2 regions of the Priestia sp. YIM B13490 genome follow, and region 2 is predicted to be linked to the other one. Evidence: riboswitches for the same ligand, from Rfam matches in the RefSeq annotation. Region 2 holds a riboswitch; the other holds the start of a gene.
What was found. A riboswitch is a leader RNA that binds a small molecule or an ion and turns the genes downstream of it on or off. The one in region 2 is predicted to bind S-adenosylmethionine.

Region 1: another riboswitch for S-adenosylmethionine. It lies ahead of ACFX4R_RS00865 (hypothetical protein); the one in region 2 lies ahead of ACFX4R_RS07145 (hypothetical protein).

Annotation. Positions count from the first base shown of each region.
Region 1 covers NZ_JBHZOT010000001.1:168,451-178,328, reverse strand. The annotation lists gene ACFX4R_RS00900 (MgtC/SapB family protein) at 1-170, opposite strand, end outside; gene ACFX4R_RS00895 (poly-gamma-glutamate hydrolase family protein) at 436-1,155, shown strand; gene pdxR (MocR-like pyridoxine biosynthesis transcription factor PdxR) at 1,302-2,705, opposite strand; gene ACFX4R_RS00885 (GNAT family N-acetyltransferase) at 2,818-3,216, shown strand; gene ACFX4R_RS00880 (GNAT family N-acetyltransferase) at 3,246-4,085, opposite strand; gene alaP (alanine permease AlaP) at 4,326-5,729, opposite strand; gene ACFX4R_RS00870 (DUF1540 domain-containing protein) at 6,047-6,205, opposite strand; gene ACFX4R_RS00865 (hypothetical protein) at 6,306-6,650, opposite strand; SAM riboswitch class I at 6,714-6,815, opposite strand; gene ACFX4R_RS00860 (hypothetical protein) at 6,937-7,233, shown strand; gene ACFX4R_RS00855 (GNAT family N-acetyltransferase) at 7,246-7,692, opposite strand; gene ACFX4R_RS00850 (hypothetical protein) at 7,774-8,214, opposite strand; gene ACFX4R_RS00845 (glycosyltransferase family 2 protein) at 8,324-9,313, opposite strand; gene ACFX4R_RS00840 (DUF6044 family protein) at 9,326-9,878, opposite strand, start outside.
Region 2 covers NZ_JBHZOT010000002.1:332,643-342,520, forward strand. The annotation lists gene ACFX4R_RS07120 (MFS transporter) at 1-489, shown strand, start outside; gene ACFX4R_RS07125 (GNAT family N-acetyltransferase) at 780-1,226, opposite strand; gene ACFX4R_RS07130 (CotG/ExsB N-terminal domain-containing protein) at 1,340-1,708, shown strand; gene ACFX4R_RS07135 (VOC family protein) at 1,856-2,653, shown strand; gene ACFX4R_RS07140 (M20/M25/M40 family metallo-hydrolase) at 2,672-4,285, opposite strand; gene ACFX4R_RS07145 (hypothetical protein) at 4,755-4,997, opposite strand; SAM riboswitch class I at 5,066-5,167, opposite strand; gene ACFX4R_RS07150 (M20 peptidase aminoacylase family protein) at 5,230-6,384, opposite strand; gene ACFX4R_RS07155 (GNAT family N-acetyltransferase) at 6,432-6,938, opposite strand; gene ACFX4R_RS07160 (methyl-accepting chemotaxis protein) at 7,467-8,711, opposite strand; gene ACFX4R_RS07165 (M48 family metallopeptidase) at 8,973-9,725, shown strand.

The sequences.
Region 1 (9,878 bases), on a different contig from region 2:
AGCACATCTGAAAAGCCGTATTTCGAAATTAACATAATCAGCGTGCTACCGACAGCAACTAAAAAATGAGTGCGAAAGCCCGCTTCTTTTGCTCTAAATTCTCTTTCTAATCCAACCAAAGCTCCTAACAGACCGGATAGAGCTAGACGACTAATAAAAGCTGCGGTCATTTTCCCTCCCCCTTTCTCTTCCTCTTCATTTTTTCATAAACACACCTATTAACTATTTCTATTTTTGTTATAATTTACTATAACCATTTTTTGAAGTGGAGGCTAATCAAAGTGGGTAAAGTTATCGATTATTACAGCAGATTTGATGAGGGGGGAAGATTAGAACGCGAGCCTATTGAGTTTCAAGTAAAATTGCATTTTATAAACAGACGAAAACACTAATAATCACCTCTACCTATCATAGGATAAATAGAGGTGATTATTGATGAACCGTTTATTCACATGGAGTACGAGCACTTTGCTATGTTTGATGTACTTCTTTTTGATTCCCCTTCCCTCTTATGCAAGCGGTGACTCTTACTCTTCCTATGCGGAACTGCAGCAGCACGAGATTCTCCATCAAGACTATGATATTCGCTACGAACAGCGCTTTAGCTACCTATCCATTATGGCCATTCACGGCGGAGGAATTGAACCGGGCACATCAGAAGTTGCCAAAGAACTCGCCGATCGCTTTTCCGCTTCTTATTATTTATTCGAAGGCATCAAGTCCACTAACAACGGAGTTCTGCACATAACCTCAGAAAACTTTGACGAACCGATTGCTAGAGGAATGGCTCAGCAAAGTATGTCCGGCATGACGATTCACGGCTATAGCGGTAGTCAGCCTATCGTATATGTAGGCGGAAAAAATCTGCTTTATAAAGAGCTGGTAAAGCAATCGCTGCGCAAACACGGCTTTACAGTCCGTGACGCCCCTTCTGATATAACCGGAACAAGCGAGCAAAATATTGTGAACGATAATCTGTTAAAAGCTGGAGTACAGCTTGAACTGACGGCCGAACTAAGAAAATCATTTTTCGCAAACCACGACTGGTCGAGAAACAACCGCATGAATGTAACGCCGCTTTTCCATACATTTGTATCTTCCTTACAAGAAGCATCTTCTTCCTATCAAACTTTCCTTTACTTTCAAGTTCACTAACTTATCAACTCTTGCCTGTTCCTTGATTTCCAAACAAAAAAGCCAGCGCAGTCTGTATAATCAAACGCGCTGGTTCTTATCTATTTCTCTCGCTAAAATAGACCGTTTAAAGTCTTTTTGTTTAAAGAACTCTTTAATTTCACTTCTTATTGGACGAACCAAGCTTTAAACAGCGAATCTATGCCCGTTTTTATCTCTTCGTCAGATAGTCCGGCAAATCCAAGCAATACATAAGGCGTGTTGTTGTCACCGGCACTATGATAATAAATAGACGTTGGATAAATTGATACCCCTTGCTTGGCAGCTGCTTCAATTAGTTTCTGTTCATTCATTCCGTTTTTCACCTTAAGAAGAATATGCAACCCAGAATGTTCTCCAATAACATCTACACGTTCTCCCATAGTAGTAGTCAAGCAATCTAGCAGCAGGGCTTGTTTCTTGCGGTATGCTGTTCTCATTTTATTCAAGTGACGTTCCCAGTGCCCTTCTTTCATAAACAGAAAAAGCGTATGCTGATGAAGTCTTGAAACAGGCTGTTTAAAAAGTTCACAGTGCTTTACATAGCTTGGACGAAGCCGGTGTGGCAGCACGGCATAGCTTATTCGAAGAGAAGGCATCAAAGACTTTGAAAACGTTCCCGTATAAATAACGCGGTCGTCTTGATCTAATCCTTGAAGTGCGGGAATGGGTTTTCCTTTATAGCGAAATTCCCCGTCATAGTCATCTTCTATAATATAGCCATTCGTTTCTGCCGCCCACTCTAGTAGTTCAAGTCTTCTTGCTATCGGCATGACCATACCAATGGGAAATTGATGAGACGGCGTAATGTATACGGCATCCGCTCCGCTTTCTTTCAGTTCCTTCACTTTCAAGCCAGAATCATCAAGAGAAACAGGGATCACTGACATACCTTGCTTTTGAAAAACGTGCCTCGTCCGGTGAAAACCCGGATTTTCAAACCCAATTATTTTTTCTTTCCCCAACGTGACAGAAAGCAGCCACATAAGATACTGCGTACCTGCACCTATCACAATTTGCTCCGCTGTGCAGCGCACTCCTCTTGAGTGGTAAAGGTATGCTGCAATTTCTTGGCGAAGAAGCAGTTCTCCCTCTGGATGTCCGCTGTAAAAAAGCTGGCTTTCACCATGATAAATAGCTTGCACCGTTAGTTTTTTCCACGTATTATACGGAAATTTCTCCACATCTATCTTTCCGTGGCTAAAATCAATAGCAGTCGATTTCCGTTCTTCTTGCGGGAAAGAGACATAGGCGGGAGGCTGTTTTTGAAGCACGACTTCATTTTTTATCTCTTTTACAAATGCTCCTTTCCTGGCTAGTATCTCGATATAGCCTTCAGCTTCTAACTGTACATAAGCTGCTTCAACCGTATTTTGGCTAATGCTTAAATGAAGAGCTAGCTTTCGTTTGGAAGGCAGTTTTTCATGAGGCGGAATGGTACCTTTTTGAATTTGTTTTTTTATGTAGATATAAAGCTGCATGTACAAGGGATCTGTTTTTCTTTTATCAAGCAAAGGCATTAACTCTAACATGGTGTTCGTTCCTTTCTAACTGATACTATTAAAATTACCGTTTCTGACACTTACTCTCCATTCAGTTTCTTTATAAACTGGACTATATCTTATCCTTCAAGGAGATGACACAATGACCATTATTTATAAAACCAATGTCTCAATCCGTGCAGAACAAGCCGCTGAAGTGTTTGTACATTCAGGTATTAAACGTCCTGCACAAGACCTTGATCGAATTCAAAGAATGCTTGATCACGCTTCTCTTACTATTACCGCTTGGAACGGCAGCGAACTCATTGGCATAGCCAGAGCGTTAACAGATTTTAGCTACTGCTGCTATTTATCGGATTTAGCTGTTGTAAAAGACTATCAAAAGCAAGGAATCGGTACACAGCTCATCAAACACGTTCAATCAGAAATCGGCGAAGAAACCGCGCTGATTTTACTTTCCGCTCCTTCTGCTATGAACTACTATCCAAAAGCCGGCTTTCATCAAATTGATAATGGATTTAAAATTGATAGAATTCGGTAGACGCGAAGAAAGGAGCTTCTCCTTTCTTTTTATCCAAACGCCTGAGCTGCTATAGCAAAAAGATTGCCCTGTCTAGCAGGGAGAGGATTGACACCATACGCCATAACAGGAGGCTCATTTTGAAGCTGAAATCCGTGATTTTCCACAAGTTTCTTTAACGTTTCCTCATGAGAAGACAGGTCAATTCTCAGCTTTTCTTTGTAATTCTTCGCTAGTTCATCAATGACTAGCATCGCTGCTTCAGCGTTTGGAGCAACTACGGGACCAATCACGATATTGCTCGGCGTACGAACCGCTAAACCATAGCCCGTCATTTTATTTTGTTCGTTTTGTAAGACAACTGCTTTTTCAGCTTGCTGAATTCTACTTTTTAAAAATAGCTTTCTATTATCTCCAAATGCTGCTTCATCAAGCTTTACAATCCCTTTGAAGTCACTTCTCTTTAAGGGTCGTGTATAAAATCCTGAAACTTTAAATGCTCTTGGTGTGTATTCACTGATTATGTATTTACTTACATAGTCCACGGTTTTAAACCCTGTTGTTTGATATAAGTGCTCACCTTCTTTTGTCGCAATTAAGTAGGCATTCATCTCAGGGGAAAGAACTTGCAGACAGTGCTTCATGAGCTGCCCGGCTAACCCTTGTTTTCGGTAATCTTTTCTCACAATCACCATTCCTATAAAAGCTGACTGATTTTTGTACGAAATTACGGCCACACTTGATACGATGTCTCCGTTCTCATTTCTATGACCAAATACGTCTCCAGATGAAAAAATCGTATGTAAATCTGCTTCACTATAATCCCATTTTTCCAGCTGCGATAACAGCAGCAAACCTTTTATGTCTTTTTCACTAAATGTTTCAATCATTTCTGCATATGTCCTCCCAACTTTTCGATGCACTGTGTGGCGTTAAAAAGCATAAAACTAACATACTCATCCACTTTCAATTACCGTTTAATCATTAACGAATTCTCTAACTAAATAGTACAGAATAAATAGAATATTTTCTACATTATTTATCCGTACCAATGATCCCTTAAAATAAACTAATCATTCACACATAAACTAATGAAAAAAGACCTCTTTCCAAGAAAGAGGTCTTTTCTGTTATTTCACTAGCTTTTGCTCAGCTGCAGCTGAACTTTGACTTCGTTTATGAAATCCTTTTGCGTAGTACGCGATAATAAGACCGATAAACCATAATGGTCCGATGACAACTGCAATTCTTGTATCTGGATTATATGCCATGAGAACCACTACCAGCGCTAGGAACGCAAGTGACACATAAGATGTTAACGGAAATAAAGGCATTTTGTATTTCAGCTTTGCCTCTTCACCTGTTTTTAACGTTTTGCGATATTTAATTTGAGAAAGCAAAATAATTCCCCATGTCCAAATCGCACCGAATGTTGCAATACTTGTTACCCACGTAAATACTTTGGCAGGCACAATGTAGTTTAACGCTACTCCGACTAATAGCGCACCTGCTGATGCCAAAACAGCTTTTCCCGGTACGCCGCCCTTTGTAAGCTGACCGTATCCTTTTGGTGCTTCTCCGTGTTCTGCTAAGTTAAACAGCATACGGCCTGTACTAAAAATACCGCTGTTACAAGAAGAAAGAGCTGCTGTTAGTACAACAAAGTTAATGATACCAGCCGCCGCTGGAATGCCGATTTTTTCAAATGTTAATACAAACGGGCTTCCCTGTGAACCAATCTCTTGCCACGGATAAATCGACATAATGACAAATAACGCACCGACGTAGAAAATCAGAATACGCCAAAAGACAGAATCAATCGCTCTTGCTAGAGATTTTTCGGGATTTTTCACTTCTCCCGCGGTAACGCCGATCATTTCAATTCCTAAATACGCAAACATGACCATTTGCAGCGACAGCAAAATACCTTTGAATCCGTTCGGGAACAGTCCGCCGTTGTCCCACAAGTTTTTGATACCAGTCGCAACGCCGCCGTTGCCGATTCCGAACACGATCATTAATAATCCAACGGCAATCATTAATACAATCGCTAAAATTTTAATAAGTGCAAACCAAAATTCCAGTTCACCATATGCCTTAACAGCTAAGAAGTTAACCGTTGTCATGATGACAAGCGCCGATAACGCCCAAATCCAGTTTGGTACATCCGGATACCAATACCCCATATAAATACCAACGGCTGTAATTTCAGCCATACATGTTACAACCCATAAAAACCAGTAGTTCCAACCTGTTAAATAACCAGCAAGCGGCCCTAAGTAGTCGCGTGCGTACTTGCTGAATGAACCTGCAACAGGTTTTTGAATCGCCATTTCTCCAAGTGCTCTCATAATAAAAAACATAATCATTCCGCTAAATCCGTACGCCAATAATATTCCTGGCCCTGCTAATTTAATAGCAGATGCAGATCCAAGAAACAGTCCTACCCCTATGGCTGCTCCTAAGGACATCAGCGTCACATGTCTTTCTTCTAACCCGCGTTTCAATTCTTTCCCCTGAGTTTTCCCCTGCATAAACGTCTCCCCTTTTTCCAATCTGTCAAAACGAGATGAACACAGCCTTTTTTGTTAGCGCTTTCATATAAATTTGTGCTAAAAGACAGCTAGGCTGTATATTTGTATTCTATCACCTTTCCCTCACTTTTCTTTTGTCGAAAAACAAAAAAATTATCTTATCATTTTGTTTAAACGCACAATTAGACATAGGCACTACTTTTTTACTATGTATTTATTATTGCACTTAAGTAATAGTATTTTTTAAAAATAGAAAAACGCCGACTCAACTCCGTCAGCGCATCGTTCATTTTATGCTTTTTTATAAAAACTAGCATTTATCTCGCGGGTTCAAAAGTTTTACAGCCAGGTTCTTCCGTTTCAGAAACATGGTGACTACTTTCAGGACTCACAACGTAAATGGACTCTGCACTGCATTTATTTCCGGATTTCCAATACATGCACTCATTCACTTCACACAATACACCTTGAGCCACTGTTATCCCTCCTTTGCTTGTCTTATCTATTTACTACCCGAAATATAACGATTCTAACATTTTTACGCAAAAAAACCGCTTGTTTCTCAAGCGGATCTTTTTATTGCGTGTGTTCAACATACTGTTTTTTAGCTAAATATAACTCACGGCTCAGCGTGATCCGCCGTTCTCTCAAGTGCCTTAAGTTAGCCTGAAATTGTTCGTTAGTTGGCTCTTCTTGAATTAAGCGATACGTAAAAGAAATATCTTCATTTAACTGTTTAAAATCTTCCCATATCTCTTGAACTAGAGCGGATTGTTTTTCTTCAAATGAACGATTTTGATGCGTTTTTAGCGCCTCTAAAATTTCCTGCTGCCACGTTTCGTCTTTTATTTCTTTTGCTAATAAGTATAGATCTAAATAATCATTAATGCATAAATTCGTTTGTGTATTATTCAATGTCATCACCTTTTCTATACGAAATGTTTCTTCCTAAGAAGAGGATTTCATCATAGAAAAAGATTCCTCTTCTTATCTGTCAGAGCTAGGCTATGCTGGAATTAGCACCATTCAATAATTGTGGTTGCTGAGGTTTCAAAGGGCCAGTCCCTCCACCTCTCTAGATAAGAATATTTCGTTTTTAAATTATTTCTGACTATTCTAATATGTTTTATAGGTTACGTCAATAGCTTTTCAATAAAAAGAAAAAAGAAGTAAAATATGGTATGCTTTCATAAAGGATGGTGAGCACATGAAACGATATATGTTATCTGCTTTTTTGGGAAGCTTGCTGCTGCTTCTCAGCATTGCCTTTTCATCTACTTTCCATATTGCAATTGTCAAAACAACCGGAAGTATTGGAGGGATTATTTTAGCAGCAGCGGCTTTGATTATGAACGCGCTTGAAGCCCCCCCCTCCTCAGACAATACAGCTGGAGGAGCCGTTGAAGTACTAGATAAAGGCGCTGTTTGGGCTACTTATTTACTTTTACTTTCATTACCGAACCTCATCGCATGTATAACATCTTATGTTTTATGGACTCGCTGACATTCATCAACGTTACGGACGTTTTGCCACTTGGAAGCTCATTGATATTTGTTTATCTACAAAGCCAAGTTCACGATACACATGCTGTGCAAAATTCCCAGCATGAACGCTGAGTCTGATTTCAGGGTATCCTTTGATAGACAATTCATCAATTGCTTTTTGCATTAACGGCTTGGCTAAACCTTGCCCGCGGTATTCGGGTACAACATATAATTCGTAGATAAAGCCAATTTCTTCTTTTGAAAAGAAGTCGGTAGATGGGCCGATAAGAACCCAGCCTGCGAGTTTATTTTCTTGTCTTAAAACTAAATAATAACAGCCTTTTTCAAAGGCACTACCAACTAGTTCATTTACGCGTTCAGCTGACGGATGAAACTGCTTCATCGTTCCTTCAAACAGCGCATCAGCAGATTTCGTCCGAATTTCCTGTAATTCTTCTTCAGTAGCTTTTGCAATCATTATGGATCTCTCCTTTCGTGTTCGTTTTCCACATGCGAGGATAAATTCCTGCAAAAAAAGTCTTCGCCTAAGCGAAGACTTTTATTTAAATTCAAAATGTTCTTGATGATTGCCTCGTTCGTCCGTCCAGTTAATCATAATGTCTAAACTTGCCGCTTTTCCAGGAACAGCAAAATTCGCGTAGCGAAAACGCTGACCGCTTTTGCTTAAGTTAGACCTTTCAATAGGAGAAAACAAGCTGTATTTCGCCTTATTTTTTCCTTCGTGCCGAAAAGCTTGGACATGCACGCGCTCTACGTCTTTTCCAATGTTTTCAACGGTTAATCCATATGTATGATAGACGTTATTTTTCCACTTTAGCTGATTATCTCCCGTCATGCTCGCTTTTGTCAGTTCAACCGACCATTGTTCAGATGATTTCTTCATTGGAAGCTTCTCAATCGAAAGAGCGCTGACATGAATGGCTGCAAAAGCAAGCCAAACAAAACAAAAAGTGCTGACTGTATAAAATAGTCTTTTCATAGATTTTGATCTCCTTAGAAATTTTAGTAGTAGCATTTCCTGTTCACTCAAAAATTATGATAAACGCTTTAACAAAAAAAGCCTCTCCATTTAGGAGAAGCTTCTTAAATTAATGCATAAGCAAATCTTTTTGTTTGTCTAATGAGTGTTTTGTATATAAATCTCTTTCAATCGCATATTTAGGACGCTGTTTCACTTCGTTAAAAATCTTGCCAATGTATTCTCCGACAAGACCCATTCCCATTAGCTGCAAGCCGCCTACAAGCCAAATTGATAAAATAAGAGACGTCCAGCCGATTTGCGTATGATCTAAATATTTTTGAATCAGCGCATAAATACCAAACGCAATACTAAAGAGAAAAGAAGCTCCTCCAAGCAGCGTCAATAAGCGTATCGGCGCTACGCTAAAAGATGTAATTCCATCAAATGCAAAAGCAAGCATTTTCTTTAACGGATATTTTGATTCGCCCGCTGTCCGTTCTTTGCGGTCATATGTGACTTCCGTGGAGCGAAATCCTACTAATGGTACAAGGCCTCGTAAAAAGACGTTGCCTTCTTTATATTTCATAAGTTCACCAAGAGCACGTTTGCTCATGAGACGAAAATCGGCGTGATTTTGAACGAGCTGAATTCCTAGCTTATTCATAAAACGGTAAAACCCTACTGCCGTGGTTCGTTTAAAAAATGTATCAGTTTCTCTGCTGTCTCGAACACCATATACGACTTCATACCCGAGCCAATATTTCTCTATAAAAGTACGAATAACGCTGATATCATCTTGTAAATCTGCGTCAATGGAAATGACGCAGTCAGATTGCTTATGGGCTGCTTCTAGTCCTGCGAGCAAAGCATTTTGATGTCCTACATTCCGCGCTAGCTTCAACCCTTTTACAAACAAATTGCTGCAGCTTTCTTTTTCAATAAGCGACCACGTGCTGTCTTTGCTTCCATCGTCTACAAATAAAATGGTACTTTCACTTGATACAAGACGTTCATTTATCAGTTCTTTTACTACAGTAGTTAATTGAAAAGATGTTTCTGTGAATACTTCTTCTTCGTTGTAACATGGAACAACAATCGTTAAAATAGGTCTGTTCATGTTATTGCCCCCTTACTTTGCTTCATATACATACACTTTCCAAGCGGACTGTTTATCGTTAAACGCTTTTAAAAAGTGCAAACCGTCACTTTCAGCATTTTCGATTGGCACAGCTGAAAAGATATAGCGACCGCCCATTTTTTTAAATTGGCTGATATTAAGCTGCAAATGACGGATTTTTTTCGTTGAGTCTTTTCGGTAATCATATTTTTTCCCTAGCTCGCTAACAAACACATAGCAGCGGTTGCCCCAGTGATCATAGTAACTTTCTAACTTTTTATTTTTATCAAGCTCTTTGGCAATGATTTTGCGAAACTCATGTTTATACGTTAACGGATAGAAGTTGTTATACGTATCGAGCGTATAAAAGCCGTTATACTGAGCAATTGATGGATGAAGCCCAATGCTTGCTACCCGATAAGATGATTTAGGTTTCCCTATATATCTGCTGATTTCATCGAATTGATGGACAGCATAAAATTCTTTGACTGACGGCTCGTGATTGTAGCGATAATAAAGCTCAGGGTTCGCTATAAATAACACAAGCAGCTGTAAAATCAAACAC
Region 2 (9,878 bases):
CAATTTTTTCAAATAGCGAAAATTAATGCTACTCCTACGACAATCGGATGGATGTTTATGGCGAGCGGTTTAACTCAAGCGCTGATTCAAGGCGGTGTGCTGCAGCGATTTAAAAAAGGAAATGAAAAAAAGCTGATGGCCATTGGCTTATTGGTTTCAGCAATAGGATTTACGTCTATTTTGTTATCTTCTAGTGCCGTTAATGCTACCTTATTTTTGTGCATATTTACAGCGGGAAATGCCCTTATTCGTCCTTGTGTCCTCTCATTAATTACAATGAGAACCAAAGTAGGATATGGCTCTGCTTCGGGGCTAACCGCCTCAATGGATAGCTTAGGGCGTATTTTTGGTCCTCTGCTTAGTGCATTTGCCTTTAAACTCAATATGACGCTGCCCTTTATTATCGGAGCTGTTGTCACTTTAGCTGCTTTACTGCTGATTCAGCGTCATACAGCTCTAGATTATTCTGAGCAAACACTCTCATCGTAGAGGCCGGGACAACATTATTTTAGTCGAAAGAAGATCCGAACGGTGAATCGAGATTCTTGATGGAGAATCCAGCGCGTTCGGATTTTTTTATTGTTATGAGTATTCTAGCTGTGTTGATTGGAGAGCAAGACGGAGACTGCTGAGGAAGAGATGAGACCCGGCAGGAGCGCAAGCGACGAGAAGGCTCAGCGGCCGCCCGCGGAAAGCGAAGTCTTGCACGGAAATCAACAGTCGATTCCTACTAGCTCATGTAGCTCATTTGTTGGTCTTTAGATTAATTTAGCGATGGATCAATCTCTTTTCATCGTTACTAACACAAGGTTATCAGCAGCTGCAGTGTGTTTTATAATTGAAAACTGATGCGCTTTGTACAGCTTAATCGCAGGTGTATTTTTTTCGGCTGTAGACACCATACATTCACATTCAGAATATCTTTGAAGTACATGTGTTAAAAGACGGCTTCCGATTCCTTTTCGAAAGTAACGAGGACGCACAACGAGGCGGCAAATCGTTAATCGCTCATTTTCTTTTTCAAACGACAGCACTCCTGCTAGCTTACCTTCAATCATTTCTCCGATAAACACTTCCTTGCTTTTCATAATATCTTCTTTGCTTTCTGTAAGCTGAGGAATATCTGAAAAACCAATGAGCCTTGCTTCTTCTTGATAAGCTTCTACTTGCACAGCTACTATTTGAAGAGAAATATCCACTCTTTGATGTTCGAGGATTTGAAGCATGAAAACCACTCCATTTCTTTCACAAATTTAGACAAATTCCATGTTTTCACTATATCCAAACGCCTTCCTTGTACATATTGTATTATGTACCGAATTAGCCAGGAGGTGTTTATATGCATATCACTGCTGAAAGAATTAGAGAAGCAACAGAAGCGATTGCTTCTACTGAGCTTGAAACGTTTATGTACCAAGAGCCAACTGCTCTTCACAGACGCTCTCGTCGTCGTTCTACTCGCCGTTCTACTCGCCGCACTACTCGCCGCACTACTCGTCGCACTACTCGCCGCACTACTCGCCGTTCTACTCGCCGTTCTACTCGTCGTTCTAGCCGTTCTACTCGTCGTTCTACTCGCCGTTCTACTCGCCGTTCTACTCGTCGTTCTAGCCGTCGCCGCTGTCGCTGCGGTTCACCTTGCTGCTCATACCCATGGTTTAATAAATCATTTGGCTGCTGCTTTAAAGGGCATGGCTGTCGTCGCTAAATAAATCTAAAGCAAGTCGAGTTTAAAACATACGCGGCTTGCTTTTTTTAAGATTTTTATTTTACATAATCATTCGTTTTACTCTTCTTGAAAAGGAAAACAACGTATAATAATGGGAAAGAATCTCTCTTAAAAGGAGGCCTATCCATGCACTTATCTTTTGATCATCTTGTTCATTTTTCACCTGATCCTATTAAAGCTCAGAAAGAACTAAACGAATACGGAATAAATGTCATTAAAGGCGGCATCCATGAAAAATGGGGCACTTTTAATACGTTGGCTTATTTTAACCTCAGCTATATTGAATGGCTTGGGCTTAGAGATATCGCGTTAGCTCAAAACGTTACAGATAATGACCTTATTCAGCAGCTTGTTAACGAACATACACCGCTTGGTCATTTTGGCCGATTTGCACTTCGTACAGATGATATGGATTTGCTGATAAAAGAGCTGGAAAGCAAGAACGTCACTGTAAAAGGTCCTGTAGCGGGTTCTCGCCAAACCAATGATGGAGAAAGACTTCAATGGAAAATGTGTTTTATTGAAGCTGACCACGATTCCCTGCCTCTTCCTTTTTTTATTGAATGGGGTGAACCAGAAGAAAAACGCAAGCCAAAGCTAGCGGATCTTTCTTCCCACCAAGCTGGTCAGCTGCAGCTAAAAAATATTTACTGTGCTGTACATAACCTCGAAGAATCCATCAGCAAGTGGACGAAACTGCTGGACGTTCAGTCTGGCGAAAGCTACAAAGACTCTTTACTTGATGCACGTTGTCAAAAACTATATGTCAATGGAGGAAACCTTATTTTTTGCAGCGGAACACAAGGTGTTGTCCATGATACATTAAAAAAAGTTGGAGAACGTCCATTTTTGGTTGAATTGGATCACGCTCTAACACCGCAACAAATTACCGTACAAGGAGCTTCTTTTAAATTTAACAAATAAACATCAGCGGACGGATGTTTATTTGTGTGCTTCTTTTATAGCTTGATAAATGAAATGAGGCAAAATTTCAAAGGAATACTGAACGTCTAATCTTTCGGTCCATTGATGCGCATCTCTTCCCAGCGGTCCAATGTTCAGCACCGGCATCTTCAGCTCCTCTAGCTCTTCTAGCGGGATATGATACCCTTTATTCCATAGGGGCATATTGGCTACTAACGTGTTAAATGTATGAAGCGGATGCTGCAGGCTGGCATAGCTTAAATCCGAAATTCCGCCAAAATAACTTTGTTCAACTAGCTCCAATTGGAATTGCTCTTTGGCAGTTGCCCGTACGTTTGACAAAATCTCTTGTACAAACGGATCATCATGTGAACAAACGGCCGGATAAAAAGGCGGCGTAAAAAATAAGACCATCATCGGAGCTGCTTCTTTACATAAACCAGCTAAAGAGTTTACTAATTTAATGGTTTTATTTCTGTCATCCTCCTCTTGTGCCAAAAGTGCTACTTCCATTTCGTGCACATATTTTTCTCCGTGCTGTTTGACTGCATGAGTATAAAGTTCTTCATACGTCCATACGTTCACGTCAAGAGATGAACCCTCCATTCCCTCAGCGTACTGCCTAGCGGCTTTATTATAATGTTTTTTTACATTCAAAGCTGCTTTTTCAGCCGATTTCAACAGCAGATCTGTTACTTCTTTAAGAGAGCGGTTTAACATAAATAAATTAAATAATACAACGGCAGAGTGCGGAACTTGAACTGAATACTCTTCTTTTAAATCTTTTTGTATCAGCACCGTAGGAGGTGGACTCGTTTCATCTCTTACTTTTTCGCAAAAATCAACGTTTAATTCTATTTCTTTTGTTAAATAAGAAGCTAGTAAATTAGCATTTAAACCAGCTAGCGGTTCCCCTACATGAGTTTCTTTTCCATAACACAAAAAGCTTGGCATGATTTTTCCAATCGATCCTGAGTACACATAGTTCGTTTGATCTCCAGGATAGCGGCTGAACACCGGTTCTGCATTTAGCATGAGAGAAAAATCCAGCTGATGTTTGCGGGCAAGTTCTAAAAGAACAGGCACTGCTTTTCTCATCCCAAGCGAATTTACTTCTTCATCCGGTACCGACAGCAGCAGGATGTTTCCGTCAAACTCTCCGTTGCATGCTCGTTCAACCATACTGATATGCAGGGCAATGCCTGCTTTCATGTCCATCGTTCCTCGGCCAAAAAGCCAGTCTCCTTTTATCATATCTTTTTGTACGTGCGCCGGAACTTGTTCCATATGGTTATAAAAAGTACTCGTTAATGTATCAGCGTGAAAAGCATCCTTTTTCCACTGTCCATAATCTTGTACATCCACTACATCGTAATGACTTACTAGTACAACTGTTTTGTTCGTATTTTTCCCTTGAACAAAAGCTGTAACAATCGATCGCCCGTCTCCTGTTGAATGAAGCTCGACTTGCTCATTTTTTTGAAAGTAAGGCAGCTTCAATAAATACGACGCTATCGATTCAGCCATTTCCACTTCTGCCATCGTTCCTGTCACGCTAGGTATAGAAACCAATTCGCTTACAAGTTTTTTTAACTGTTCTTTTGTTTGATACAAAGATGTTTTGTTCGACATACCCTTCATCTCTTTCCTTTTTCTAAATTTTCTATCAAACAAAACCATTCGTCAATCCCTTTGACAGAGACCCTTTCATCCTATCCCTATGTATCATAGTATGGCGCTGCCTTTACGCACATGATAAAAAAAGAGTGCGCGGCTAGGGATAGCACCGCACACTCTTTTTTTACTTTTGGTCATCTTCTAAAAAGTCTAGGATACGATCAATAAGCTGTTCGCTTCCTGCATCGTTTCCGTGTTCAAGAGACATTTCCATTTCAATGCTCCTTTCATAAAATATTCTTGTTTTATAACATACCACAATTCATTTCGAATGTAACCTTTAATTTGTGTAAAAATTTCGACAATTTATGATTAATTTTAAAACCTAGTGAGTATTGATTATACCCACCAGATTCTTTGCTTGTCAAAAACCATGCTTTCTATTTAAAAACACTTAAAAAATAGAGGCGCGAGCAGACTTCTTCTATAAAAGACAGCCTACTCGCTCAAGCTTGGAACAGCATGATGAATAAATTTCTAGTTCATTTGCTTTTTGTATATCTTTAATATCTATGCCTACAGCATATGTACGAACATGGTTTTCGACCACAATTTCATAAAATGTTTCTAACTCACGATAAGCTACTTGATAATGCTTTCCTAATAATTTCACTGCTTCCTTTAATGCTTTCTCTCCTGTATGTGCTGCAACTGCTGTATGACTCATAAAACCCTCTCCTTTTAGAAAAATAAAAAAAACTCATTTTGCTTTGATGCAAAATGAGTTTTTCACCCGTTTTATCACCCAAAGCACATGCTTTGCTGGTAGGAGCACCTTACATTCGTAGGTTGCTGTGGAGTCAAAGAGCCAGATCTCTCGTCCACTCGTGATAACTTTTTAATTTAAAATTTATTTTATCAAACAATTCCATCCGCGTAAATAGAAAAATAAAAATATTTTAATTTTTTCGGTAATGGAATGAATTCAAAAAATGAAAGCTTAGATTAGCAAAATAAGAAGCTGCTACAAGTAATGCCTCTTCATTTAATGAAAAAGAAGGATGGTGCCATTCATATTCTCCAGCTGTACCCATCCATACAAAAAATCCTGGTACATGCTGCTGATATACGGCAAAATCTTCTCCTCCAGGCGATTGTTCAGCTTCTACGACTTGATAACTAAGATCCTCTGCCGCTTTAATAGCCAGTTTTTCCAGCTTATCATCATTGTTGACTACTGGAAGATATGGATACCATTTAACGTCTACTGAAGCCCCGAAAGCTGCGCCAATCCCTTCAGCAGTTCGTTTCATAAGAGCCGGTATTTTTTCTCTCGCTTCTTCTTGAAAGGTACGCACCGTTCCTTCAAGCGTTACTTTGTCAGGAATGACGTTCCACGAGCTCCCTCCGTGGATTTGAGTTATGCTGACAACAACATTTTGAAAGGGGCTGAGATTACGGCTGACAATGGTTTGTAAACTAGTAACAATTTGACCAGCAGCAGCAATCGGATCTATTGTTTTTTCAGGAATACCCGCGTGACCTCCTACTCCTTTGACGTCAATTTCAAAACGATCAACGCTTGCCATTAAAGGTCCCGGTTTGATACCAATGGTTCCTACAGGAAGATCCGGTTTGTTATGCATCCCAAATATCGCTTCCACTCCTTCGAGCACACCTTTTTCAACTAGCATTTTTGCCCCTGAAGCCGTTTCTTCGGCTGGCTGAAAGATAAATCGAATCGTACCGCAAAGCTCCTGCTGACGCTCTTTAAGAAGGATAGCTGCTCCGATTATAGAAGCCGTATGAAAATCATGGCCGCACGCGTGCATAACACCGTTTACTTCAGAAGCAAATGGCAGATTGGTTTTTTCTTCAATTGGCAGCGCATCAATATCAGCTCGAATAGCGATAGTAGGTCCCGGCTTTCCTCCTACAATTTCTGCTACTGTCCCTACGTCTAATTGGAATGCATCCGCTATAGAAATATCATAGTGCTTTAACCACTTTTTAATACGTTTAGTTGTTTCATATTCTTTCATTGAAAGCTCTGGAAACCGGTGCAGCTCACGGCGTATGTCTATTAACTCATTTAGTAGTAATTGATCTGTCATATTTATCACTCTTTCACATTTCTTAATTTGGATCACTTCTCTATCTTTTACGACAAAGAGTGTACCTTATTGAATTTTTTATAAAGAAATACGGTCGTATAACCTTCTGCAAGGCGCTTTTCTTTAGCTTGAACATATCCTTTTCGTTCATACATCTCAACTAACCAAGGATGTTCTTTTGCTGTTCCTAAAGACACACCTGGTGATTTAAACATATTTTTTATTATCTCTTCCTCTACTAGATGCAGCAGCTTAGATCCAACGCCTTTCCTGGCAAACGACGGGTCTACTGCAAACCACCAAAGATGCGGAACAGCAAACGGACCTGGATGTTCTCCCCAAGGCATTCGTATAGACACAGTTGCAGCGATTCTTTTATCTTCTTCATATACATAGCAAAGGTTTTGAGAAATATTTTTCTTAACGAGGGCAAGATCAGCAGTAGCTGCTAAGAAAGGAATGCCTAGCTCTCGAATAGGCTTATATGCTTGTAGAGTTAAGTTCAATAAGTTATCTGCGTCGTCATTTGTTGCCAAACGGAATTCATTTTTCATCTCTTCGCCTCCTTATGTAGTGCTTAAATATTTTATTTAACTTATAAGTTTACTAAGAATTAAAAAAGACAGACTGCCGCCTTGCGTACTCACTATACAACTGCTTTTATAACGTGTCAATTCTATTTATCGTTTTCTATAAAGGGTATAAATAAAACAAAAGAGATTGAGACATAACTAAATCACTCCAAGCTGAAGACGAAGAAATGGGATACATGAGCTGGACTGTTTGTTACACCGCTGTCGATTTTCGTGCAAACCTTCGCTTTCCGCAGGCGGCAGCTAAGCCTCCTCGTCACTTATGCTCCTGGGTGGCTCACCTCTTCCCCTTTTCCCCCAGAAGTCTTCATCTTGCCCTCCAACCAGTAGCTAGAAGCACCTACATACATGAAACCTACGTCCAACATAACCATGAAAAGATCTAAACGAAGTTGGATTCTCTATCAAGAATCTCCATTCATCGTTCGGATCTTCCTGCAACGAAAATACTTTTTTCACAGCCTCATTACGTATATACCAAGATCAACTTCAGGATTCACTTACCGTAGCTTTTAAAGTAGCTGCCAACACCACAAGTTCTTCTATAGATGCTAACTCCTCCTGTGAAGCCGCAGCTACTTCTTCAGCATAAGCAGCTGCTTGTTTAGCAACCTCTGAAAGGCCCATGACAGACTCCATTACCTTGAACGAATACCCATCAATCTCTCCTGTTGCCTTTGTCATTTTGTTCATTTGTTCTTGAGCAGCAAAAACATCTTCCATGATTGTGGAAAATTGTTCATTTACATCTTCGACAGTGGCAATACCAAGTGTGACTTCTTCTGTATTGACTTCCATGTTTTGATAAGCCTGCTTTGCCTGCGCTTCAATTTCTTTTAACAGATGACTGATTTGTATAGCGGACGTTTTAGATTCTTCCGCTAGCTTACGTACTTCTCCTGCTACTACAGCAAAGCCTTTTCCATGTTCCCCAGCTCTTGCAGCTTCAATAGCAGCATTAAGTGCAAGAAGATTTGTTTGTTCAGCAATTCTTGTAATCGTGTCAATAATTCGTCCAATCTCTGTAGAACGATCTTCGAGTCCCTTTACTTCACTAGTGGATATCTTAACTGATTCATAGATTTTATTCATTTGGTTCGTCACCTCTTTCACCGAAACATTTCCAGTGGAAGCATGTTCAGAGGCTCTGTTCATCGATTGCTGTACCCTTGAAGAATGATCAGTCATTTTCTGAAGGAGCTTGGCCATATCCACCATAGCTTGCTCGGTTTCAACCACATTTAGCAACTGCTTATCAGAACCCGCAGCAATTTCTTGAATCGACATCGTAACTTCTGTCACAGCTGTTTTTGTTTCCTCCATGCTTGCAAACAGTTGCTCTGAGGAATGACTGACCGTGCTCTTTGTTTTACTTATTTTCTGACGCAGCATTCTCATGTGAATCATCATTTCATTAAATGAAGATATGAGTGTACTAATCTCATTTTTCCCTTTCAAAGGAGCAAGATCTACAGATAAATCACCGTTTGAAATCCCTTTCATTGTTTTTGACAAATTTTCAACCGCAATTATGTAGCGACGTATGATAAAATAGAACACGGTAGTTGTAAAAGAAACAAACAGAAATGTAATCACTAGCGTAATCGAAGCTGCTTGCTCTTGTTTCACAATAAGATAATAATTTGTTACTTCAATTACAGTAGATGTTATGGTCATCATGGCTGCAATCATACATAGCATTTTCATGCGTAAACTTTGAAAAGCTTTTTTCATTTTTTCATCCCCTATACAATCTAAAGACATAGAATGTCTAATCTATATTAGTAGTATCGGCATATTTTTATATTTTTTTGTAAAAACTAAAGAAGAATTGAAACAATTATTATTGGCGCTTTTCCACTAAATATTGGAATACATTTCATTCTGTAAGGCGCTGCAACAGCAGTTGATAACTGTCTGATTATTCTTTCATTTGACCAAACTCTACCTTTGCTTATAAAATGAAGATTTGTAGAAAGGAGTACGAAAAATTTTATGTATACGTATCAAACAGGCAATCAAACAATTGACTACAAAATTGAAGTCGTTCCAAATAGAACCGATATCACGGTGCAAATTTGTGACAAAGAAGGGGTAAAAGTTATTATCCCAAGAGGTCTTAATGAAAACAATGTGCGTTCAATCATCGCACGCAAAGCAACATGGATTTTAAAACAACTAAACGGTTCACAGCCAGCTGAGGAAAAGCCAGCTGCTCCAAAGAAAGAAGCAGTAAAAAAAGAAACAGCTAAAAAAGAGGCTCCTAAAGCAGCAGCTTCTGCAGCTAAAACTGGTTCTTTTGAAGAGGGAGACAAATTCCCTTACCTAGGACGTCAATACCGCTTAAACATCGTTCGTGGAGATGTAGCAAAGGCTGAAATGACATTCCGTGCAAAATTCATTGCTACAGTACCTGAAAGCTGGAACGAGCAGCAAACAAATGAAGGTATTGGACAACTGTTAACAGAATGGTACCAAGGCCGCGCAGGTGAAAAATTCCAAGAAGCTTTGAAATCTGTTAAAAAAACTGCAGACAATGCTCCTGAATCTGTTAAGTGGGACGAGTTAGGTGAAGAATACGCTACGACTCAAGATAATACAATCGTATTAAACTGGCGTTTGCTAACAGCTCCTCTTGCAACAATTGAATATGTCATTGCTTCTCAATTTACAAATGCAGATGAGTTATTCGAAGATGCAGCTGAACGCAAACAGTGGTTAAGCGATAACACCCTAAACGCATTTTAAGTTTATACATAAAAAAAGCACGCGGCGAACGCGTGCTTTTTTTATTTGGATAGAAGTACCCGAATAATCTCACTGCTCAAAAATTAGTTAACCTGATAGGTTCATTCAAGCGCAGTTTATAAACCAATATATAATATACATGTTTAAAGTTTT